DNA from 4 places in the Bradyrhizobium sp. HKCCYLS20291 genome. Region 3 is predicted to be linked to each of the others. Evidence: predicted binding sites of a transcription regulator. Region 3 holds the regulator's gene; each other region holds the start of a gene.
The links. The regulator PhoB, encoded in region 3, activates phosphate uptake and scavenging genes when phosphate is short. The targets are predictions, from matches to a motif close to TGTCATNNANCTGTCAT.
Positions count from the first base shown of each region.

Region 1: a site for PhoB is predicted at 2,639-2,655, ahead of ugpB (sn-glycerol-3-phosphate ABC transporter substrate-binding protein UgpB). Genes of this name have one in related genera too.
Region 2: a site for PhoB is predicted at 3,161-3,177, ahead of phnC (phosphonate ABC transporter ATP-binding protein). Genes of this name have one in related genera too.
Region 4: a site for PhoB is predicted at 4,031-4,047, ahead of phnF (phosphonate metabolism transcriptional regulator PhnF). Genes of this name have one in related genera too.

Region 1 covers NZ_JBNPTO010000010.1:119,973-125,771, reverse strand. The annotation lists gene ugpE (sn-glycerol-3-phosphate ABC transporter permease UgpE) at 1-318, opposite strand, end outside; gene ugpA (sn-glycerol-3-phosphate ABC transporter permease UgpA) at 318-1,199, opposite strand; gene ugpB (sn-glycerol-3-phosphate ABC transporter substrate-binding protein UgpB) at 1,269-2,585, opposite strand; gene ACQR07_RS22230 (CaiB/BaiF CoA transferase family protein) at 2,779-3,981, opposite strand; gene ACQR07_RS22225 (organic hydroperoxide resistance protein) at 4,136-4,561, opposite strand; gene ACQR07_RS22220 (MarR family winged helix-turn-helix transcriptional regulator) at 4,734-5,192, shown strand; gene ACQR07_RS22215 (GIY-YIG nuclease family protein) at 5,197-5,448, opposite strand; tRNA gene ACQR07_RS22210 (tRNA-Ala) at 5,677-5,752, opposite strand.
Region 2 covers NZ_JBNPTO010000002.1:437,656-443,454, reverse strand. The annotation lists gene ACQR07_RS06055 (DUF1045 domain-containing protein) at 557-1,258, opposite strand; gene ACQR07_RS06050 (alpha-D-ribose 1-methylphosphonate 5-triphosphate diphosphatase) at 1,264-2,451, opposite strand; gene ACQR07_RS06045 (DapH/DapD/GlmU-related protein) at 2,448-3,110, opposite strand; gene phnC (phosphonate ABC transporter ATP-binding protein) at 3,294-4,103, shown strand; gene phnD (phosphonate ABC transporter substrate-binding protein) at 4,179-5,111, shown strand; gene phnE (phosphonate ABC transporter, permease protein PhnE) at 5,208-5,799, shown strand, end outside.
Region 3 covers NZ_JBNPTO010000005.1:337,674-343,472, reverse strand. The annotation lists gene pstC (phosphate ABC transporter permease subunit PstC) at 1-479, shown strand, start outside; gene pstA (phosphate ABC transporter permease PstA) at 483-1,358, shown strand; gene pstB (phosphate ABC transporter ATP-binding protein PstB) at 1,355-2,179, shown strand; gene phoU (phosphate signaling complex protein PhoU) at 2,209-2,925, shown strand; gene phoB (phosphate regulon transcriptional regulator PhoB) at 2,942-3,649, shown strand; gene ACQR07_RS14485 (trypsin-like serine protease) at 3,783-5,099, shown strand; gene ACQR07_RS14480 (HoxN/HupN/NixA family nickel/cobalt transporter) at 5,265-5,799, shown strand, end outside.
Region 4 covers NZ_JBNPTO010000002.1:431,702-437,500, forward strand. The annotation lists gene phnL (phosphonate C-P lyase system protein PhnL) at 1-113, opposite strand, end outside; gene phnK (phosphonate C-P lyase system protein PhnK) at 124-918, opposite strand; gene ACQR07_RS06000 (alpha-D-ribose 1-methylphosphonate 5-phosphate C-P-lyase PhnJ) at 911-1,795, opposite strand; gene ACQR07_RS06005 (carbon-phosphorus lyase complex subunit PhnI) at 1,792-2,895, opposite strand; gene phnH (phosphonate C-P lyase system protein PhnH) at 2,899-3,510, opposite strand; gene phnG (phosphonate C-P lyase system protein PhnG) at 3,510-3,965, opposite strand; gene phnF (phosphonate metabolism transcriptional regulator PhnF) at 4,085-4,810, shown strand; gene phnE (phosphonate ABC transporter, permease protein PhnE) at 4,817-5,665, opposite strand; gene phnE (phosphonate ABC transporter, permease protein PhnE) at 5,662-5,799, opposite strand, start outside.

The sequences.
Region 1 (5,799 bases), on a different contig from region 3:
GAAATAGACGATCGCGAACGCCGACAGGATCGAGATCAGGATCTTGCCGATCGCAATGCCGATCGCGGAGATGAAGGAGTTGGCGAGCAGCACGCCGACCGGCTGGCTCATGAAGCGCGAGCCGCCGACGAACACGGCGCGGTAGTAGTTCTCCAGCATGCGGCCGCCCGGGACCAGCGGCAGATTGCCGCTGACGACGGTCGCCGCGTCATAGGTCGACGCAATGAAGGCGACGTAGACCGGAAAGGCGAAGATCAGCACGCCGAGCGAGAGCACGACGTAGGCGACGAGGTCCCGCAGCGGGCGATGCTCGACCATCAGTACTGCACCTTGCGCTCGACGTAGCGGAACTGGACCGCGGTCAGTGCAATGACGATCACCATCAGCACCACCGATTGGGCAGCCGAGCCGCCGAGATCGCCGCCGAGCCGGCCGTCGGCGAACACCTTGTAGACCATGGTCGTGGTCGAGCCGGCCGGCCCGCCTGCGGTCACCGCGTCGATGATGCCGAACGTCTCGAAGAACACGTAGACGATGTTGACGACCAGCAGGAAAAACGTCGTCGGCGACAGCAGCGGGAAGATGATGGTCCAGAACCGCCGCAGCGGACCTGCGCCATCGATTGCGCCGGCCTCGATCACGCTCTTCGGGATCGCCTGCAGACCGGCGAGGAAGAACAGAAAGTTGTAGGCGACCTGCTTCCAGACGGCGGCCATCACCACGAGGATCATCGCGTGGGTGCCGTCGAGCATCGGATTCCAGTTGAAGCCCATCACGCGCAGCGGGCGGGCGAGCGTGCCCAGGGTCGGATGGAAGATGAAGAACCACAACACGCCCGCGATCGCCGGCGCCACGGCATAGGGCCAGATCATCAGCGTCTTGTAGGCCGAGGCGCCCTTGAGGTTCTTGTCGGCCTGGGTCGCGAACAACAGCGCGACGCCGAGCGAGAACACCGTGACCAGGGACGAGAACACGATCGTCGTGCCGATCGCGGTGTAGTATTCCGGTTGGGCAAACAGCGCCTGATAGTTCTCGAACCCGACGAACTCCGAATTCAGGCCGAAGGCGTCCTCGCGCAGGAAGGACTGCCAGATCGCCTGGCTGGCCGGCCAATAGAAGAAGATCAGCGTGATCGCGAGCTGCGGCGCCAGCAGCAGGTAAGGCAGCAGCTTGCCGTTGAAGACGACTGACTTTTCCATGGAGCGCGCCGCGAGAGGAACAGATGCAAGGCTTCCCCTCCGGGCGGAGGGGAAGCCCCAAGGACGGCCTTACTTCGCCGTTTTCTCGAAGGTGCGCAACATCGCATTGCCGCGGGCGACGGCGGCGTCGAGCGCTTCCTTGGCCGTCTTCTTGCCGGCCAGCGCCGCCTCGATCTCCTCCGACCAGACGTCGCGCATCTGCACCATGTTGCCGAAGCGCAGACCGCGCGAGTTCTCGGTCGGCTCCTTGTTGGTGAGCTCCTTCAGCGGCGTCTGCAAGGTCGGGTTCTTCTCGTAGAAGCCGTCCGCCTTGGTCTTCTCATAGGCCGCCTTGGTGATCGGCAGGTAGCCGGATTCCTGGTGCAGCTTGGCTTGGCGGTTGGTGTCGGACAGGAAGGTGAAGAACTTGGCGACGCCCTTGTACTCATCGGCCGTCTTGCCGCCCATCACCCACAGCGAAGCGCCGCCGATGATCGAGTTCTGCGGCGCGCCCTGGGCGTCCGGGTAGTACGGCATCGGCGCCGAGGTGAAGTCGAACTTCGCGGTGTTCTTGGCGGTGGCGTAGTAGCCCGACGAGGTCAGGAAGATCGCGCATTCGCCGGAGCCGAAGCGGCCTTCGCTGGCGCTGCCGCGGCCGGAATAGTCGTAGGTCTTGTCCTTCTGCAGCTCGACGAGGTTCTGCAGGTGCTTGACGTGGAGCGGGCTGTTGAACTCCAGCACGGTGTCGAAGCCGTCGAGGCCGTTGGCCTTGGTGCCGATCGGCACGTTGTGCCAGGCCGAGAACTGCTCGATGTTGGCCCACGAGGCCCAGGCGTTGGAGAAGCCGCAGGTGTCGTGACCGGCCGCCTTCAGCTTCTTGGCGGCCTCGAACACCTCCGGCCAGGTCTTCGGGATCTCGGCGACGCCGGCCTTCTTCAGCTCGTCCTTGTTGATCCACATCACCATCGACGACGAGTTGAACGGGAACGACAGCATGTCGCCTTTCGACGTCGAGTAGTAGCCGGTGATCGCCGGCAGATAGGCCTTCGCATCGAACGGCTCGCCGGCGTCCTTCATCAGCTCATAGACCGGCTTGATCGCGCCCTTGGCGCTCATCATCGTCGCGGTGCCGACCTCGAACACCTGCATGATGTGCGGCGCGTTGCCGGCGCGGAACGCGGCGATGCCGGCATTCATCGTGTCGGGATAGGCGCCCTTGAAGGTCGGCACGACCTTGTAGTCGCTCTGCGAAGCGTTGAACTCTTCGGCGAGCTTGTTGACGATGTCGTTGTTGCCGCCGGTCATGGCGTGCCACCACTGGATTTCAGTCACTGCGTGTGCAGGCGACACAGCGAAACCAAAGGTCGCGGAAACCAGAGCGGCGGCAGCAAATTGTCGAAGTGACATCAAGAAAGTCCTCCCGGGAAAGTCATCGTCGTTGCGGCCGTTACCAGCGCCAGATGACGGTTATGTGAATGTATAGACGTATGAGATCGAGCGCGAAAGCCATGATGGCTGCGTCGGACCAACGCGGTAAATCAAGCGCTCCGTCGCTGCGTTGCGAAGGTGCAGCGCGGCGGCGGGGCGAACAGCGAGCTAATCAGCGCGTGCGTTCCTTGCAGACAGTTCCTGCTGCGAGCAGCGCGTCGATCTCGCACTCCGAGTAGCCGAACTCGCCGAGGACGTCGCGCGCATGCTCGCTGAACTTCGGCGGGGTCGAGCGCAGGCTCGGCTTGGTGCGTTCGAGCCGTATCGGCGAAGCAACGCCCTTGTACCAGTCCTTCTCGATGATATCGCCGCGATGGATCGTGTGCGGATGGGTCAGGGCCTGGTCGATCTTCTGCACCGGCCCCGCCGGCAGGCCGGCGGCGAGCAGGCGGTCGCACAGCGGCTCGGCCTCGAACTGGCTGAAGACGGCCGCGAGCTCGACCCGCAGCGCCTCGCGATTGGCGACGCGGTCCTTGTTGCGGGCGAAGCGCGGATCGGTACCGAGTTCCGGCCGGTCGATCTCGCGCGCGAGCTTGCGGAACGTGCCGTCATTCCCGACGCCGATGAAGATGTCGTCGGTTTTGGTCGGGAAGATCGCGTAGGGAACGAGGTTCGGATGCTCGTTGCCGGTGAGCGATGGCGGCTTGCCATGCATGAAATAGTTCGCGGTGTGCGGATGCATGATGGCGAGGCCGGTCTCGTACAGCGTCACCTCCAGGAATTGGCCTTGCCCTGAGCGCTGCCGCTCCGACAGCGCCATCAGGACGCCGATCGCGGCGTAGAGCCCGGTGGTGATGTCGACCAGCGGTACGCCGATCCGCATCGGCCCGCTCTCTGGCGAGCCGGTCGCCGCGATCATGCCGGTCATCGCCTGAATGATCGCATCATAGCCGGGATTGCCGCCGCGCGGCCCGTCGGCGCCGAAGCCGCAGATCCGGCAATGCACGAGCTCGGGGAATTTCTCGCGCAGCGTGTCGCTGCCGATGCCCCACTTCTCGAGCGTGCCGGGCTTGAAGTTCTCGACCAGCACGTCGGCCGTTTCGAGCATCTTCAGCAGCACCGCGCGGCCGCCTTCGGAGGCGAGGTCGACGCCGATCGAACGCTTGTTGCGGTTGATCCCGACGAAATAGGCCGCGTCCTCGTCGTGGAACGGAGGGCCCCAATCGCGCACCTCGTCGCCGGCCGGTGGTTCGACCTTGATCACGTCGGCGCCGTGATCGGCCAGGATCTGCGTGCAATACGGGCCGCCGAGCACCCGCGTCAGGTCGATCACGCGCAGGCCGGCCATTGCGCCGGGAGCAAAGGGAAAGGTCATCTGGGAGGTCGCGAGGTTGTTGTGAACTCGCGGTCATTAAGCATTGCTACGGCGCTGGCGCAAACGAGCTTGCGCGAATGCTGCCCGTGCGAAAACACCGCGGCCGCGCTGCGGCAGGGCGCGAGTGCGACCCTGCCGCGTCGCGGAATTCAGATCAGACGACGGTCAGCTTGACGTCGACATTGTTGCGCGTCGCGTTCGAGTAGGGGCACACCTCGTGCGCCTTGGCGACCAGCGCCTCGGCGTCGGCCTTGGCCAGGCCCGGCAGCGACACGGCGAGCTCGACCGTGATGCCGAAGCCGCCTTCCGAGCGCGGACCGATGCCGACCGTCGACGTCACCGACGCGTCGGCGGGGACCTTCGGGCCGCCCTGCGAGCCCACGAACTTCATCGCGCCGATGAAGCAAGCGGCGTAGCCGGCCGCGAACAGCTGCTCGGGATTGTTGCCGGCGCCGCCGCCACCACCGAGTTCCTTCGGCGTCGACAGCTTGACCTTCAGCGAGCCGTCGAGGGTCGCAGCTTCGCCGTCACGGCCGCCGGTGGCCTTGGCGCTGGTCTTGTAGAGCACGTTCACGGACATTGGTGTTTCTCCCGGTTGGTGAAATGAATTCAGCGCGGCCATATTGCACACAATTCAATTGCACACAATAGAATTGTTCGGTAGATTATCCGTGATCGGCGCGCCGGCGTCATTGCCGATCGGGCAGGCGCCGCCCCAAGATGCCGGTCAGGATCGATCCGTGGTGACCTCGATGCGAAAGAAATCCGCGGCGGATGTGCCGCTGCAGCTCGGCAATCAGCTCTGCTTCGCCGTCTACTCGACCGCCCATGCCTTCAACCGCGTCTACAAGCCGCTGCTGGATCGCCTCGGCCTGACCTATCCGCAATATCTCGTCATGCTGGTGCTGTGGGAGCAGGACGGGCTGTCGGTGAAGGAGATCGGCGAGCGGCTGTTCCTCGATTCCGGCACTCTGACCCCGCTCCTGAAGCGGATGGAGACCGCGCATCTGGTCAAGCGCGCGCGCTCGGCCGAGGACGAACGTCAGGTGCTGGTCAGGCTGACAGGGCAGGGCGCAGCGCTGCGGGACAAAGCGCGCACGATCGTGCCGCCGGCCATCCTCGACGCCACCGGCTGCTCGATCGCGGAACTCGCCGATCTGCACGGCAAACTGGTGCGGCTGCGGGAGCGGCTGGATGCCGCGGTGGGGTGAGGGCTCAAGCCGGACCGAGCAGGCGCTTCTTCGAGAAGGCCCGGCCGGAATGTGATTTCAGATAGGTCTCGAACGCCAGCGCGCGCTGCTTGTCCGGAAAGGCGCAGTACCAGACGAGGACCCACGGCATGAACTTGGATGTGTGGGCCGAGCGGCCCGCGTTGTGGTCCTTGAGGCGCAGCCTGATATCGGCGGTTGCGCCGATGTATTCCTGCTCCGGGAATGCGACGCTGCGGATGATGTAGACGTACCACATGCGGAGGTGCTCGCCGCGAGGAAACGCAGGTCTGCATTCTGTGACGGGAAAGGGAAATTGTCAGGGCGGCTGTTTCGACGGCGTGAGCAAAGCCGGATAGCGGTGTTTAGTATGCGACAGGATTTGTTCCTGGGCAGTCCGGCTTCGCCAAGGGGCTTCGCCGGACACCACGCTTCGCCCTTCAGGCTCCGTCGTGGCTGCGCCACGCGTAGCCCGAAGGGCGAAGCGTGGTGGAGCCAGGCGGGATCGAACCGCCGACCTCTTGCATGCCATGCAAGCGCTCTCCCAGCTGAGCTATGGCCCCTGAACCGAACCGGCGGTCTGGGCGACCGCCGGGGAGCACCGTGAACC
Region 2 (5,799 bases), on a different contig from region 3:
CCTGCCTCCCACGATCGAGTCGTGGAAGAGATCGTCAGGGCGTCAGGCGCGCGCAATCCAACCGAGGTTCGCATATTGAAGCGGAGCCGGGAAGCGGCACCAACGCTCCTGCCGATACGGTTTCCTTCCGACATGCGCGTCACCCCTTTTGCGCGTCCTGGTCACAATCGTTCTTCTTACCTTTAAGCTGATCAATGTTCTTGGCGGGAAGGGTGAGTAGGTGAGGCTATTCTATGGAAATTTCCCGGCCGGCTCGCTGACCCGATGCTCGCAGTACGCGAAACCGCTGAGAAAGATGCGCGGCGCGGGAGCGGGAGTTGGAGTGTTTGGATACCATCGCGTCGTTCGTACTGTTGTGTTCGCGTCGCTTTGACGCGACATATGCCGCGTGGCGGGCCTTGGGGCGATACAACCAATGCGCGAAGCGTCCCGGACAAATGCGGCCGGACAAGGCCGGCCGTATTCACAGATCGATCGTTTTTTTCGGCCGACAAGGGCATGGACGCGGCCTTTATCCCTACCGGCAACCGACCGAAGCGTGACCGCCGAATTGACGTCAGCTTCCGGCGATCGGCCAGCTCTCGACGATGCTGAAGCGGCTCGCAGGGCTCGGCTGCCGGAACAGCGCGATCCGGTCGATGACGAGCTTGGCGAGGCCGAGCGCCGCGAAGCGGTCTTGCAGCATCGCGAGAATGGGACGCCGCCGCTCATCGGAAAGCCGACAGGTCAGAGTCATGTGGAAGCGAAAATCGTCCATGACATAGGGATAGCCCCAGCGGTCGAGGTGGTCGCGCTGGCGCGGCGTCAGCAAATCCGGCTTGCGGCGGGCGCGGTCGTCCGCGCTCATGGGGGCCCGGAAGGGCTCGAACGTCTCGACGCAAGCGGCCGCGAGTTGCTGCAGGTCAGGTGATCCTTCGCCGGGGATCACAGCGATGAAGCCGCTGATTGCGTCCACGACGGGACGGATGATCGGCACGGTCTTCCAAGCCGCCGCAAAGGCGGCGCAGGCGGCGCACAGCTCTGCTTCGGTGCTGGCGTCGTTCAGCGGAAACGGCGCCTTCAGCGTGGCATGGAAGCCGTATTTGCGGGCGTCCGCGGTCAGCTCGGCCCAATCCGGCAGCGCATCGACGACCTCGCTCGGAAACGGCCGTTCGCTGCCGGTCCACGCATCGTAGCCGAGCAGATCCGCACCAAACGCGGCCAACGCCATCTCCGGCGCCGGCGCGTAGTAGATCGCATAACGCGGGACGTCGGCCATCGAAGCTACTCCGCCGCCATCGCGCGAGTCGCCGCGCCGTTACCGAGGCGCCCGACCTCCGTGAGATAGACCAGCCGGCCCGCCGCGATCACCGCGACGACGCGCGGACGCATCGGCATGCTGTCGTCGACAAGCACGATGTCTGCACGAGCCCCGGCGGCGAGAGCGCCGCGGTCCGACAAGCCGGCCGCGCGCGCAGGGCCGGCGGATATCAGATTCCAGGCCTGCGCCAAGGGCAATATGCCGTCGGCGGCGAGGCGATAGGCGGCCAGCAGCGGCGCGGGATAGTAGTAGTCGGACGCCAGCACCGAGCACAGGCCCTTGGCGATCATGTCGCTCGCCCTGGTCCAGCCGGTGTGGCTGCCGCCGCGCACGACGTTGGGTGCGCCGAACACGATGGCGTCGCCGCCAGCGGCGGCCTCGCGTGCGGTCTCCTCGTTAACGGGAAACTCCGCGATCTCGACACCCTGTCCGCGGAAGGCGCGGCGCATCTCCGGGCTCTCGTCGTCGTGCGACAGCATGCGGATGCCGGACCGGCGCGCCATGGCGGCGAGACGCGCGACGGAGGCCGGCACGGCATCGGCGCGGGACACGATATCAGCGACGAGACGATCGAACGCCTCGCCGGACAGGCCGGTGCGATCGACCATGCGCTGCCGCTTGTGCGGCTTGTCGAGGCTCGCGACGGTCGAAGCCATATGATCGTTGAAGGCGAACAGGTCGATGCGGCGCGCCGCGAGCAATCGGCTGATTTCGTCCTCGTCGTCGAGATTGAAAGTCTCGTGGCGCAGATGGAAGCGCGTATCGGCGGCAAGCCTCGGCCTGAGGCTTTCGATCGCCTCGAGCAATTGACGCGCATTGCCGGCGCTGCGCAGGCCGGGTTCCCACGACCACGTCGTGGCGTGGAAAACCGTGGTGATGCCGTTGCTGATCGCCTGGCGGTCGCTGTCGACGAGCGCGACGTCGATCGGGAAATCGACGCCGGCGCGCGGCATCATCTGGCGCTCGAACGCATCGCCGTGGATGTCGACGATCCCGGGCAGCACCGTGAGGCCGGATGCATCCAGATCGAGATCTGCGCCTCGCGTCGCGCCATCGAGGCCGGCGATCACGCCGTTCGATATCTGCAGCGATGTGTCGGCAAGGTCGGAGCCGATCAGGCAGCGGCCGGAGAAGATGGAAATGTTGGTCATTGGGCGGCACTTTGCCGCACAAGGCGCCCGCCGTCGAGAGCCGCTTCGTATTTGTCCAGGAACGCGCCGATCTCGAGCCCCCGGAAATCCGGCAGCGCCGCGCGAAGTGCGTCATGGGTCCAATCCCACCAAGCGAGCGTGACGAGGCGCTGTTCGATATCGATCGGGAAGCGCCGCTTGATCACCCGGGCGGGATTGCCGGCGACGATGGTGTAGGGGGGCACGTCCTTGGTGACGACGGCACCCGCCGCCACCACGGCGCCGGTGCCGATGTTGCGCCCCGGCAGCACGATCGCGCCATGGCCGATCCAGACGTCGTGACCGATGTCGACGTGATGCTGCCTGCGCCAGGCGAAGAACTCCGTGTCGTCGGCTTCACCTTCGAAATAGGCGCTGGCGCGGTAGGTGAAGTGGGCCTGGGTCGCACGATGCATCGGATGATTGCCCGGATTGATGCGGGTCATCGCCGCAATCGAGCAGAATTTTCCGATCGTCGTGTAGGTGATCTGGGCGTCGTTGACGACATAGGAGTAGTCGCCAATCGTCACCTCGTGAAGAATGCTGCGGGCTCCGACCTCGCAATAGGCGCCGAGGCGCGTCTCGTGGAGTTTTGCGCTGGCATCGACGGTGGGTGCAATGGAAAGCGATTTGCCGGCCATGTCTGGTTCTATTCCTTTGGAAATCGACAACAAGGTCTAAGGTGCTCGTCATGACAGTTGCGTGACACGATGATGACGGCGCTGCCGCCGATGTGGATGAGGGAGCCGGCGTAAGCGGACTGTCATATAACTGTTGAGTCCAGACGCTAGCGATGGGGCAGAGCGAGGCGTCTGGAGAATTTCATGCTGGTGGTCAATGGTCTGACGTGCCGTTTCGGCGCGAAAGCCGCGGTCGACAATGCGTCCTTTTCGGTGGCGCCCGGCAGCTTCGTCGGCGTGATCGGACGCTCGGGCGCCGGAAAATCGACCCTGCTGCGCTCGATCAACCGGCTCAGCCCGATCAGCTCCGGAAAAGTTCTGTTCAAGGATCTCGACGTGACGGCGCTGCGCGGCCGCGAGCTGCGGCAGTGGCGCGCGCGGTCGGCGATGATCTTCCAGCAGTTCAACCTGGTCGGCCGGCTCGATGTTCTCACCAACGTTCTGATGGGCCGGCTTGCCGAGGTTCCGTCGTGGCGCTCGCTGGCGCAGCTGTGGCCGGCGGAGGATGTTGCCATGGCGTTGTCCGCGCTCGAGCAGTTCGACATGGCGTCGCTGGCCGCGCAACGTGCCGATCAATTGTCGGGAGGACAGCAGCAGCGTGTCGCGATCGCCCGCGCATTGGTGCAGAACCCCGAGATCATCCTGGCCGACGAGCCGATCGCCTCGCTCGATCCGCGCAACACCCGGATCGTGATGGACGCACTGCTGCGCATCAACAAGCATTTCGGAATCACGGTGGTCTGCAACCTGCATTCGCTCGATCTGGCGCGCAGCTATTGCGATCGCTTGATCGGCATGGCCGCTGGACGCGTGGTCTTCGACGATTTGCCCGCCGCGCTGACGGCGCAGATCGCGCGCGAGCTCTACGATCTCGAGGCCGACGACGTCATGGATAGCGTCCGGCCCGTGCCACCCGTAACCGTTCCGGCTTTCGGCGAAGCCGCCGTGGCCTGAGGCGTGAGTCACGCTGATTTCAGCCGTCGCATCTCGCGGCGGCCCAACCGTACGACAGCAACAAGAGGATTTGCCATGATCAATCGTCGCGTCATCCTGGCGGGCGTTGCCGCGCTTGCCTTCGCCGGTTCGGCCTCGGCCGAGGATTGGAAGACGAAATATCCGGAGCTGACCTTCGCGGTCATCCCGGCCGAGAACGCCTCCGGCGTCACCGAGCGCTGGACGCCGTTCGTCAACTACCTGTCCAAGGAGCTCGGCACCAAGGTGACGCTCCGCATCGCCAACGACTATGCGGCCGTGATCGAAGGTCAGCGCGCCGGCAACATCCACATCGCGAGCTACGGCTCAGCCTCGTTCGCCCGTGCGCGCCTGACCGGCGTCAAGATCGATGCCTTCGCCAACGACATCAACGCCGACGGCAGCACCGGCTATTATTCGGTGTTCTTCGTTAAGACAGCCAGCCCGTACCAGAAGGTCGAAGACCTCAAGGGCAAGAATCTCGGTCTGGTCGATCCGAACTCGACCTCCGGCAACAACGTGCCGCGCTTCGAACTCAACAAGATGGGTGTGACCGATGCCGAGACCTATTTCAGCAAGGTGGTGTTCGCCGGCAGCCACGAGAACGCCGTCCTCGCTCTCGCCCAGGGCACCGTCGACGTCGCAGCCAACCAATGGACCAGCGACAACGACTCGACGCTGGCGCAGATGCTCACCAAGGGCATGCTGAAGAACGCCGACGGCTCGCCGATGAAGAAGGAAGACTTCCGCATCATTCACAAGTCGGCGCCGATCATCAACGGCCCCTATGCCTATAATTCGGATCTGCCCGCGGATCTGAAGGCGGCGATCGCCAAAGCGTTCTTCGATGCCCCGACCAAGGACAAGGCTGCGTTCGACCGTCTCTCCGACGGCCAGAAGAAGGGGTTCCATCCGGCCACGACGAAGGACTGGGATGGCACGATTGACCTGATCAAGTTCGTCGACAGCCTGCGCAAGAAGGCGTCCTGATCCGAACTGCCTGCGACGGTGAGCCGGGCCTGTAAAGGCCCCGCTCTTGTCGTGCGGCAAACCGAGTCGTCTTGAAGCAAGGACAGCAAAGGCCCGATGACGGTCGCCGTTTCCATCCTTCCGAGCCAGCAGCTTGCGGCTCTGAACGACGCCTATCGCCGGGCGGTCGCGCGACGCCGCCTGCGGTTTGCGGTCTCGATGGCGGCGTTTCTCGCCGTTCTCCTCGTTGCCGCCGTCGGCGCCGAGGTCAATCTGGCGACGCTCTTCACGTATTTCGGCAACTTCGTCAGCTATTTCGACCGCCTCTTCACGCTCGATGACGGTCACCGCGTCTGGACCAATTTTCCCGAATGGTTCTGGGGCTTCAGGAAGTGGATCAAGCTGCTCGGTGAGACGCTCTTGATCAGCTATGTCGGCACGCTCGCGGGCATGCTGCTCGCGTTTTGTCTCAACTTCCTTGCGGCCGAGAACACCTCGCCGGCGCCGTGGGTCCGGTTCACGGTCCGCCGGCTGCTCGAATTCGCGCGCACGGTTCCCGGCATCGTGTTCGCGCTGATCTTCGTCATTGCCTTTGGCCTCGGGCCGCTCCCCGGTGTGCTCGCGATCGCTCTCCATTCCAGCGGCGCGCTCGGCAAGCTGTTCTCCGAGGTGGTCGAGAACGCGGACATGAAGCCGGTCGAGGGTATCA
Region 3 (5,799 bases):
AGGACATCTTCGCCGGCCCGCCGTCCTATCTCAGCCTGTTCAACGCCTCGTTGATCCTGGCGATCATGGTGCTGCCCTTCATCACCTCGATCTCGGTCGACGTCTTCAAGACGGTGCCGCCGGTGCTGAAGGAAGCCGCCTATGGCGTCGGCTGCACCACCTGGGAGGTCGTGCGCAGCGTGGTCATCCCCTACACCCGGGTCGGCGTGATCGGCGGCGTCATGCTGGCGCTGGGCCGCGCGCTCGGCGAGACCATGGCGGTGACCTTCATCATCGGCAACTCGTTCCGGATCTCGTCCTCGATCTTCGCCCCGGGTACGACGATCTCGGCGGCGATCGCCTCCGAATTCCAGGAGAGTGACGGGCTGCATCAGTCGAGCCTGATCCTGCTCGGCCTGCTGCTGTTCGTTCTCACCTTTTTCGTGCTCGCGAGTGCCCGGCTGATGCTGGCGCGGCTCGAAGCCAAGGCGGGGAAGTAGCTCATGTCCACCGTCGATATGCCGGTCAACACCGTCAATCCGATCTATGCCCGCCGCCGCCGCAAGGACATCGTGATCCGCGGCCTGTGCATCGCCGCCGCGGCGTTCGGCGTCACCTGGCTGGCGCTGATCCTGTTCACGCTGTTCTACAACGGCCTTGCCGGCCTGAGCCTGCAGGTGTTCTCGGCCGACACGCCTCCGCCGGGCGCCAGCGAGGGCGGACTGCGCAATGCCATCGTCGGCTCGGTGATCATGACCGTGATCGGCGTCGGCATCGGTGCGCCGCTTGGCCTGTTCGCCGGCACCTATCTCGCCGAATACGGCCGCAACGACCGGCTCACCTCGGTGATCCGCTTCATCAACGACATCCTGCTGTCGGCGCCGTCGATCATCATCGGCCTGTTCATCTATGGCGCTGTCGTGGTGCCGATGGGCGGCTTCTCGGCGATCGCCGGCGCGCTGGCGCTGGCGGTGATCGTGATCCCCGTCGTGCTCAGAACCACCGAGGACATGCTGCTGCTGGTGCCGAACCCGCTGCGCGAGGCCGCTTCGGCGCTCGGCCTGCCGCGCTCGCTGGTGATCCGCCGCATCGCCTACCGCGCGGCCCGGTCGGGCCTCATCACCGGCGTGCTGCTGGCGACCGCGCGTGTCGCCGGCGAGACCGCGCCGCTCTTGTTCACCGCGCTGTCGAACCAGTTCGGGAGCCTGAACCTGTTCAAGACGATGGCGAACCTGCCCGTCACCATCAACAATTTCGTCCAGAGCCCGTATGCCTATTGGAAGCAGCTGGCCTGGAGCGGAGCTCTTCTCATCACTCTGGCCGTGCTCGCTCTGAACGTCGGTGCACGCATTCTCGGCGCCGAGAGGAACGCAAAATGACCGAACTGTCCGTTTCCGTCAGCCAACCTAATCCCGCTCTCCTGCATGGCCAGTCGCTTCCCGAGGCGCCGGCCAAGGTGACCGCGCGCAACCTGAATTTCTACTACGGCGATCACCACGCGCTGAAGAACATCAACCTGACGCTCGGCACCAACCGTGTCACGGCGTTCATCGGCCCGTCCGGTTGCGGCAAGTCCACGCTGCTGCGGATCTTCAACCGGATGTACGATCTCTATCCGGGCCAGCGCGCCACCGGGCAATTGATGCTGGACAACACCAACATCCTCGATCCCAAGCTCGACCTCAATCTGTTGCGCGCCCGGGTCGGCATGGTGTTCCAGAAGCCGACGCCGTTCCCGATGACGATCTACGAGAACATCGCCTTCGGCATCCGCCTCTACGAGAAGATCTCGAAGTCCGAGATGGACGACCGGGTCGAGAAGGCGCTGCGCGGCGGCGCGCTGTGGAACGAGGTCAAGGACAAGCTCAACGCGTCCGGCCTGTCGCTGTCCGGTGGCCAGCAGCAGCGCCTGTGCATCGCGCGCACCGTGGCGGTCCGCCCGGAGGTGATCCTGTTCGACGAGCCGTGCTCGGCGCTCGACCCGATCTCGACCGCCAAGGTCGAGGAGCTGATCCAGGAGCTCGCCGAGAACTACACGATCGCGATCGTCACCCATAACATGCAGCAGGCGGCGCGCGTCTCCGACAAGACCGCCTTCATGTATCTCGGCGAACTGATCGAGTTCGACGACACCAACAAGATCTTCACCTCGCCGAGCGATCGGCGGACCCAGGATTACATCACCGGCCGGTTCGGCTGACGCCGACGCATTGCTTTCAGGAGATCATCATGGCCAGTGAACATACCGCCAAGGCATTCGACAGCGACCTGCAGGATCTGACCCGCCTCGTCTCCGAGATGGGCGGCCTCGCCGAGCGTCTGATCGTCGACTCCGTCGATGCGCTGGTGCGGCGCGACGTGGCGCTCGGGCAGAAGGTCGTCACCGCGGATGCCGAGGTCGACCGTCTGCAGCGGCTGATCGAGGAGCGCGCCGTGCTCACCATCGCGCGCCGCCAGCCGATGGCGGTCGATTTGCGCGAGATCGTCGGCGCCATGCGCGTCGCGACCGATCTCGAGCGGATCGGCGACCTCGCCAAGAACATCGGCAAGCGCGTCGCGGCGCTGGAGAGCGATTTCCATCCGCTGAAGCTGATCCGCGGCCTGGAGCACATGACCGATCTGGTGCAGTCGCAGGTCAAGTCGGTGCTGGATGCCTATGCCGCGCATGATCTGCCGGCGGCAATGGCGGTGTGGAAGGGCGACGAGGAGGTCGACGCCATCTGCACCTCGCTGTTCCGCGAGCTTCTCACCTACATGATGGAGGATCCGCGCAACATCTCGTTCTGCATCCATCTGATGTTCTGCGCCAAGAACATCGAGCGGATCGGCGATCACGCGACCAATATCGCGGAGACCGTGTTCTACATGATCGAGGGCCAGGCGATCGTCGACAAGCGTCCGAAGGGCGACATGACGAGCTTCACGGCGACGATCCCCGGCAACTGAGAAAGACCTGTTCGACATGACCGCGCGCATTCTGGTGGTGGAAGACGAAGAGGCGCTGACCACGCTCCTGCGCTACAATCTCGAGACCGAGGGCTACGAGGTCGAGACGGTGGGGCGCGGCGACGAGGCCGACACGCGGCTGAAGGAGCGCATTCCCGATCTCGTGGTGCTCGACTGGATGCTGCCGGGCTTGTCCGGCATCGAGCTGTGCCGGCGCCTGCGGGCGCGCTCCGAGACCAAGCAGCTGCCGATCATCATGCTGACTGCGCGCGGCGAGGAGAGCGAGCGCGTGCGCGGGCTCGCCACCGGCGCCGACGACTACATTGTCAAGCCGTTCTCGGTGCCGGAGCTGCTGGCGCGGGTGAAGGGCCTGCTGCGCCGGGCGATCCCGGAGCGGCTCGCAACGATCCTGTCCTATGGCGACATCGAGCTCGACCGCGAGAAGCGCCGCGTGGCGCGCTCGGGACGGCCGATCGATCTCGGCCCGACCGAATATCGGCTGCTCGAATTCTTCCTCGAGCACCCCGGCCGGGTGTTCAGCCGCGAGCAGCTGCTCGACAGCGTCTGGGGCCGCGACATCTATATCGACGAGCGCACCGTCGACGTGCATATCGGGCGGCTGCGCAAGCTGCTCAATCCCGGCCGCGAGCAGGACCCGATCCGCACCGTGCGCGGCGCCGGCTATGCGCTCGACGACCGCTTCGCCAAATCCGAGCAGGCGTGAGCGGCGGGCAGGTCTGACGGCCGGGCGCATTAAGCATTAAGGAGTTCATCGTCCGCTTTCCGCCACGCCGCCGCCGTCTTGATCATCTTGGCTGGACGACCCATCTCGGTGTTGCCAGTCGCAGCGGACGCCTTTGATCAAGCCCCTCATCATCATTCTTTCCGTACTGCTCGGCGCCGTCACGAGCGTCTCGGCCGCCGAGCTCGAGGACGCCGTCGCTGCTGCGGCGAATGGACAGCCCGCGGCGGCGCTGCGCCGTCTGCAGCCGCTGGCCGCCAAAGGCGATGCGCGGGCGCAGTTCGATCTCGGCTTCATGACCGCCTTCGGCTGGGGCGTGCCGCGCAATCCGACCGAGGCGCTGGTCTGGTACCGCAAGGCTGCCGATCAGGGGCTCGCCGTCGCACAGCATTATCTCGGCATCGCCTATTTCAACGGCGAAGGCGCCGCCCGCGATCACGGCGAAGCCGGACGTTGGTTCAACCGCGCCGCCGCGCAGGGCTTTGCCCAGTCGCAATACATGCTCGGCCTGATGATGCTCGACGGTCAGGTCATGACCCGGGATGTCATCCAAGGCTATGCGTGGCTGGTGATGGCCGGCCGCAACGGCGTCAGGTCGGCCGGTCGCGAGCTCCAGCGGGCCAAGCTCAACGACGCGCAGCGGCAGCAGGCCGAGGCGACGATCGCGGCGTGGCGTCCGAAGCCGGAATCGGCCGATGCGGGTATCGTCAATCCGCGCGCCGAGCAGCTGCTCGGTCTGGACCATCATTTCGGCGATGTCGTCGATCCCACCTCGTGGCCGGCGTCGGCGATCGGCGTCGTCACCGTGGCGCAGTTCAGCACCGGAGGCTCGTGCACGGGCACGCTGGTGGCGCCGCGCGTGGTGCTGACGGCGGCGCACTGCGTGTTCAATGGCGTGACGCTGGTCAGCCCAGGGAACGTCCACTTTCTGGTGGGCATGAACAAGGGCACCCCTGCCGCGTCGTCGATCGCCGACAAGCTGATCGTGGCGCCGGATTTCATCCCGACGCAGCACGACAAATGGTCGAGCGACCGTTCACCCGCTGATTGGGCGCTGATCGTGTTGAAGGACGCGTTGCCGTCGAAGCCGGTGCCCGTGAAGGTGATGAGCCGCGACGAGCTCGCCGCGGCGACCCAGGCCGGCACCATCTCCGAGATCGGCTACGGCCAGGAGCGGCGCTATTCGCCGACCGGACAGCGCAACTGCACCGCCGGCATGACCAAGGATGCGCGGCTGCTCATCGTGCATTGCCTTGCCAATTTCGGCTATTCGGGCTCGCCGATCCTCGCCGAGATCGGCGGCGTTCCGACGGTGGTCGGCATCTTCTCCGCCTTTCACGAGGAGACCCGGCTGATGTTCGCCGCCCCCGCCAGCCAGTTCGAAGCAGCGGTGCGGCGCGAGATCGCGGCGCAGAGTGCCTCGGCGCGGTGAGGTGAGAGGGCGAGCTGGTCAATGTTTGTGCGTGACCGGATAGCGGGTTGCCAAGGGGGGGAGATCGATCTGGGTCGAACGGGCGCAGCAGTTGATTTGCGGGAGATTTTGACGCTGGAGCGCGAGCCTTGCCTTTTGGCGCAGGTCTTGCTCTCTTGTCCAAGTATGACGATTTTGCCAATTGATCATCCTCGGTCCTCGATCCTCGCCCGGTTCCGCACCGAGGGCGGCCGGAACGCGGCGCTGCTGGCGGGCCTGGTGCTCGCCAACGCGCTCGCCTGGGCCTGGGTTTTTGCGCTCTATGCCGACCGTCCCGCCATCGTCGGCACCGCCATGCTGGCCTGGCTGCTCGGCCTGCGCCACGCGGTCGATGCCGATCACATCGCGGCGATCGACAACGTGGTGCGCAAGCTGGTGCAGGACGGCGACGCCCCGCGCGCCGCGGGTCTGTACTTCGCGCTCGGCCATTCCAGCGTCGTCGTCATTGCCACCATCGTCGTGAGCCTGATCGCCGGCGCCGATCTGTTGAGCGAGGACAGCGCGATCCGGGCGATCGGCGGCACCATCGGCACTGCGGTGTCATCAGGCTTCCTGCTGCTGATCGCGGTGTCCAACCTGATCCTGTTCGTCAACCTGTGGCGCCGCTCGGCTGGATCGCAGCCCCAGATCGAAGCCGCCAGTGCAGGGCGCGGCTTGCTGA
Region 4 (5,799 bases), on a different contig from region 3:
TCCCCGGCCCTGACCTGGAACGACACGCCGCGCACCACGGGCAGCAAGATGCCGCCCTGCAGGTGCATGGTGAAGGTCTTCTCGGCATTTTCGATATCGATCATCACGGTCATTGCATGAGGCTCATGGCGGCAGGATCGAGGATACGAGGAGCTGGGTGTAGGGCTCGCGTGGATCGTCGAGCACCTGGTCGGTGAGGCCGGTCTCGATCACCCGCCCCTCCTTCATGACCATCACACGGTGCGACAACAGCCGCGCCACGGCCAGATCATGCGTGACCACGATCGCGGCGAGGCCGAGCTCGTTGACGAGGCTGCGCATCAGGTCGAGCAGGCGGGCCTGCACCGACACGTCGAGCCCGCCGGTCGGCTCATCCATGAACACCAGCCGCGGCTCCGTCACCAGGTTGCGCGCGATCTGCAGCCGCTGCCGCATGCCGCCGGAATAGGTCCGCGGCGCATCGTCGATGCGGCCGACATCGATCTCGACCCGCGTGAGCCAGGACGAGGCCGTCTGCCGGATGCGGCCGTAGTTGTTCCAGCCGACGGCCATTAGCCGCTCGCCGACATTGGCGCCGGCGGACACCGCCATGCGCAAGCCCTGCGACGGGTCCTGATGCACGTAGCCCCAGTCGGTCCGGAACAGGAAGCGCCGCTCAGCCTCGCCAAGCTGCGCGAGATCGCGCAGCACGCCGTCACGCATCCGATAAGACACGTGGCCGCCGCTCGGCGTGAGCTGCGCCGACAGCATCTGCAGCAGCGTCGACTTGCCCGACCCGGATTCGCCGACGATGGCGAGCACCTCGCCCGGATAGAGCACGAACGACACGTCGCGGCAGGCCGACAGCCGGCCATAGCTCTTCGTCAGGCCTTCGGCGACCAGCAGCGGCTGATCGGTGGCACGGGTCACCTCAACCATGGGCGGCTTCCTTGTGCGGGGCTGCGTTCTCCGTGCCGCGATGTCCGGCCGCCTGCCGGCCTTCGCAATAGTCCGTGTCGGAGCAGACGAACATGCGGCTGCCCTTGTCGTCGGTCACGATCTCGTCGAGATAGGAGTCCTCCGCGCCGCACAGCGCACAGGGCGCATCGAACTTGTAGCGCGTGAACGGATGATCCTCGAAGTCCAGCGAGACCACCGACGTATACGGCGGGATGGCGTAGATGCGCTTCTCGCGCCCGGCGCCGAACAGCTGCAGCGCCGGGCAATTGTCCATCTTCGGATTGTCGAATTTCGGCGTCGGCGACGGATCCATCACGTAGCGCGCATTGACCTTCACCGGATAGGCGTAGGAGGTCGCGATGTGGCCGAAGCGCGCGATGTCCTCGTACAGCTTGACGTGCATCAGCCCATACTCGGCCAGTGCATGCATGCGCCGCGTCTCGGTCTCGCGCGGCTCGAGAAACCGCAGCGGCTCGGGGATCGGCACCTGATAGACAAGCACCTGTCCCTCGCGCAGCGGCGCCTCCGGGATGCGGTGGCGGGTCTGGATCACGCTCGCCTGTTCGGTCGACGTCGTCGTGGCGACGCCGGCGGTCTTGGCGAAGAACTTGCGGATCGAGATCGCGTTGGTGGTGTCGTCGGAGCCCTGGTCGATCACCTTGAGCACATCGTCCGGGCCGAGAATGGCTGCGGTGACCTGCACGCCACCGGTGCCCCAGCCATAGGGCATCGGCATCTCGCGGCTCGCGAACGGCACCTGATAGCCGGGAATTGCGATCGCCTTGAGGATCGCGCGGCGAATCATCCGCTTGGTCTGCTCGTCGAGATAGGCGAAGTTGTAGGTCGGCGCGTTCATTCCGCAGCCTCCTTCAGCGCGGGAGCGGCGTTGGCGTCGGCAAATTCCTGTCGCAGCTTGCGCAGCAGGCCGAGCTCGGACTGGAAGTCGACATAATGCGGCAGCTTCAGATGCTCGACGAAGCCCGTGGCCTGCACATTGTCGGAGTGCGACATCACGAACTCCTCGTCCTGCGCCGGCGCGATCACATCCTCGCCGAGCTCGCGTGCGCGCAGCGCGCGGTCGACCAGCGCCATCGACATCGTCTTGCGCTCGCTCTGGCCGAACGCAAGGCCATAGCCACGTGTAAAACATGGCGGCTCGGTCGCCGAGCCCTTGAACTGATTGACCATCTGGCACTCGGTCAGTTCGACCGATCCGAGCGGCACCGCAAAGCCGATCTCCTCGGCGAAGAACTCGACCTCGACCTCGCCGAAGCGGATCTCGCCGGCGAACGGATGGTTGCGGCCGTAGCCGCGCTGGGTCGAATATCCCAGCGCAAGCAGAAAACCCTCGTCGCCGCGCGCGAGATTCTGCAGCCGCAGATCGCGCCCTGCAGGAAAGGTCAAGGGATCGCGCGTGAGATCGCCGACCGGCGCGTCGGCCTCCTCTGCGGGCGACGGCTCGATCAGTCCGTCCTGGCCGAGGATGTCGGTGACACGCGGCATCGGGGCGTCGGAGGTTGCCGCGAGACTCGGCGCTTCCGGATCACCACCCGCAGCCAAGCTGGGGTCGAGCAGCCGGTGCGTGTAGTCGAACGTCGGTCCCAGCACCTGGCCGCCTGGAATGTCCTTGAAGGTCGAGGAAACACGCCGCTGCACCCGCATTGCACCGGTATCGACCGGCTCGGTGGCGCCGAATCGCGGCAGGGTCGCGCGGAAGGCGCGCACCAGGAAGATCGCCTCGATGAGATCGCCCCGCGCCTGCTTGATCGCCAGCGCCGCCAGCTCGCGGTCATACAGCGAGCCCTCGCTCATGACGCGATCGACCGCGAGCCCGAGCTGCTCGGAAATCTGCGGCAGCGACAGCTCAGGCACGTCGCGCGCGCCACGGCGCGCATGCGCCAGCAGCCGATGCGCGTTCTCGATCGCGCGCTCACCACCTTTGACGGCCACATACATGCGTCAGGCTCCTGCAGATGCGAGTCGGGTGGTGCGCGGAATTGCGACCAGTGAACGGTCGTCGACTAGGATCACGTCGATGCCGCGCGGAAACAGCTGCTCGTTGATCGACAGCCGGTCGAACAGGTCGGCAGGCTCGAGTATCACTGTGAGCGATGTCGTGCGACTGATCCCTGGACCACGCAGATGAAAGGTCCGGCCTCGGGACAGACTCGGCACCTGCAGAATCAAGGTCGTCGACCGGTCTGGATATTCGGGCGTGCCCAACGCAAACGAGGAGAGATCCGGCAGCATGGCCGACTCCGCGATCAACGCGAAGCTGGCCGCATCCTGCCGGTCCACGATCGGCGCACCGGTGTGAAACCGCAGCCAGGCACCGACATCAGGCGCGCTGGCGAAAGCCGGATCGAGCCAGAGCGGTGTGTCCTGGTCCAGCAAGGTCAGCGCAATCGCCGCGACGCCGGCCATCATCGACGGAGGACGACCGACCTCATCGGCGACCGGCATCACCTGCCCCGGCCGCGCCATCGCCTCCATCACAGTGCGAAAGGTCGATTGCGCCGACAGCACCTTGTCGGCGAACCCCGGCTGCAGATCGACGTTCGCCGCTGCCATCACCCTTCTCCCCGCACCATCGTGTAGAAATCCACGCGTGTCGCCGCAGCTTCCGCGGCGGTTCGCTTCCACCCCGCCTGCATCTGCGCCCGCAGGGGAGCCACGACCTCGGTCTCGATCGCCTCGGCATGTTCAGGTGACTGCAGCAGCGCGTCGCACAGCGCGATCAGATGCGCCTTGTCGCCATCGCGTCCGAGCACGTAGCCGAACCCAACCTCGCCGCTCGCGAGCCGGACGGCGGCACGCGAGACAGTCGCCTCGCCGAGATTGAACGGCGCACCGTCGCCACCGACCCGGCCGCGCAGCATGACCAGACCATTTTCGGGCGTTCGCAGATCCTGATGCGGCGGGACAGCGACATCGTTCATCCGCGTCGCAATGTCGGCTGCCTGCACATGCGCCAGCACCCGCATCGCCTCCCGCCGCCTCTCGCGCATCGCGATCTCGCCGCTCATCACCATCCTCGACCTTGCCCGGCTGAAGTTGTCTATGATAATAGACAACTTGATAAGAGAGCGCCATGACTGTTTGATGACATGGCCGTGATTTCCACGATCCGCGCGAGGAGCTGCGATTGAGCATGCAGAACGCCGATTCGGGCGTCGCCCTGTGGCGCCGGGTCGCCGACGGCATCGAGCGCGACATTGCCGATGGCCGCTTCGCCGCCGGGACGCGCCTGCCCGGCGAGACGGAGATCGCGGAGACCTACCGGGTCAACCGCCACACCGTGCGGCGTGCGCTGGCGACGCTGGCAGAGCGCGGGCTGGTGCGCGCGGAGCGCGGTAGCGGCACTTACGTGGAAGCCCCTCGCTTGTCCTATCCGCTGCGCTCGCGCACCCGATTCTCGGAGATCGTGGGCGCGGGCGGCCGCGAGCCGCGGGGACAGCTGATCGCAGCCTCCGAGGAGCCCGCCACGCGCGAGCTCGCGCGCCTCCTGGGATTGAAGACCGGCACGCCACTCGTGCGCATCGACGCGCTGCGCTTTGCCGACAAGACGCCGATCTGCGTCAGCACGTCGTGGCTATCGGCCGAGCGGTTTCCGGATGCGGGACAGGTGTTCGCCGCGACCCGCTCGATGACCGCGCTGCTGGCGCATTACGGCATCCGCGATTATCGCCGCGGCTCGACCCGCATCACGGCGGCCATCGCGGATGCGAGCGATGGCGCGCGGCTCGAGCTTGCGCTCGGACGACCGGTCCTGGTGGTCGACAGCACAGACGTCGATGCCGACGGCACGCCGCTCATCAGCAAACGCTCGCGCTTCGCGGCCGAGCGCGTGACCTTCGAGGTGGAAGGCTAGTCCGCCTCAGGCCACGGCGCGGCGCCCAATGATGGCAAAGCGAAGCTTGTTCGAGATCCAGTCGATCGCCGCCACGGCCACCAGGATCATCAGGATCAGGAACGACACCTTCTGCCATTCGAGCACGCGGATCTGCTCCGCAAGCTGCAGACCGATGCCTCCGGCGCCGACGATGCCGATGATGGTCGCCGAGCGCGTATTGGATTCGATGAAGTAGAGCACCTGGCCGGCAATCACAGGGAGCACCTGCGGCAGCAGGCCGAAGCGGATCTCATGCAGCGCATTGCCGCCTGCGGCGCGCACGCCTTCAACCTGCTTGCGATCGGCGCTCTCCATCGCCTCCGAGAACAGCTTGCCGAGCGCACCGAAATCGGACACCGCGATCGCGAGCACGCCGGCGAACGGCCCGAGTCCGACGACATTAATCCAGACCAGCGCCCAAATCAGCGTGTCAACGCCGCGGATGGTGTCGAACAGCCGGCGCACGGGAAACCGGAAGATTGCTGATGGAATCACGTTTCGCGCCGCAAGAAGGCTGACCGGAAACGCGACGCAGGCCGCAAGCGTGGTGCCGAGCACTGCAATCGACAGCGTCTCGCCGAGCGCCTTGAGATAGGTCGGCAGCGACGCGCCGGGATCTGGCGGCAGCATCAGGCGTGCGATCCAGCCGAGCTGGCTCAGACCCGCCAGAATGCGCGACGGCGAGAACTCCAGGTCCACGAGGCCGAAGACGAACACTGCAAGCGCGAGCAGCAGCACCAGTGGCGTCGCCAGCCGCGCCGACATCGGCCGATTGAAGACCTGCGGATAGCGCTCACGAAGCTGCACCTGATCCGGCGTATCCGGGAGGCTCATGTCCGCACCTCCGCGCCGAACAGCCGGCCGCGGAGCCAGCCGGTGCCGATGTCGATCAGGAACACCGTCACCACGATCATCACGAGGATGGCGCTGACATCGGAATAATAGAACTTGCGGATTGCCACCACGAG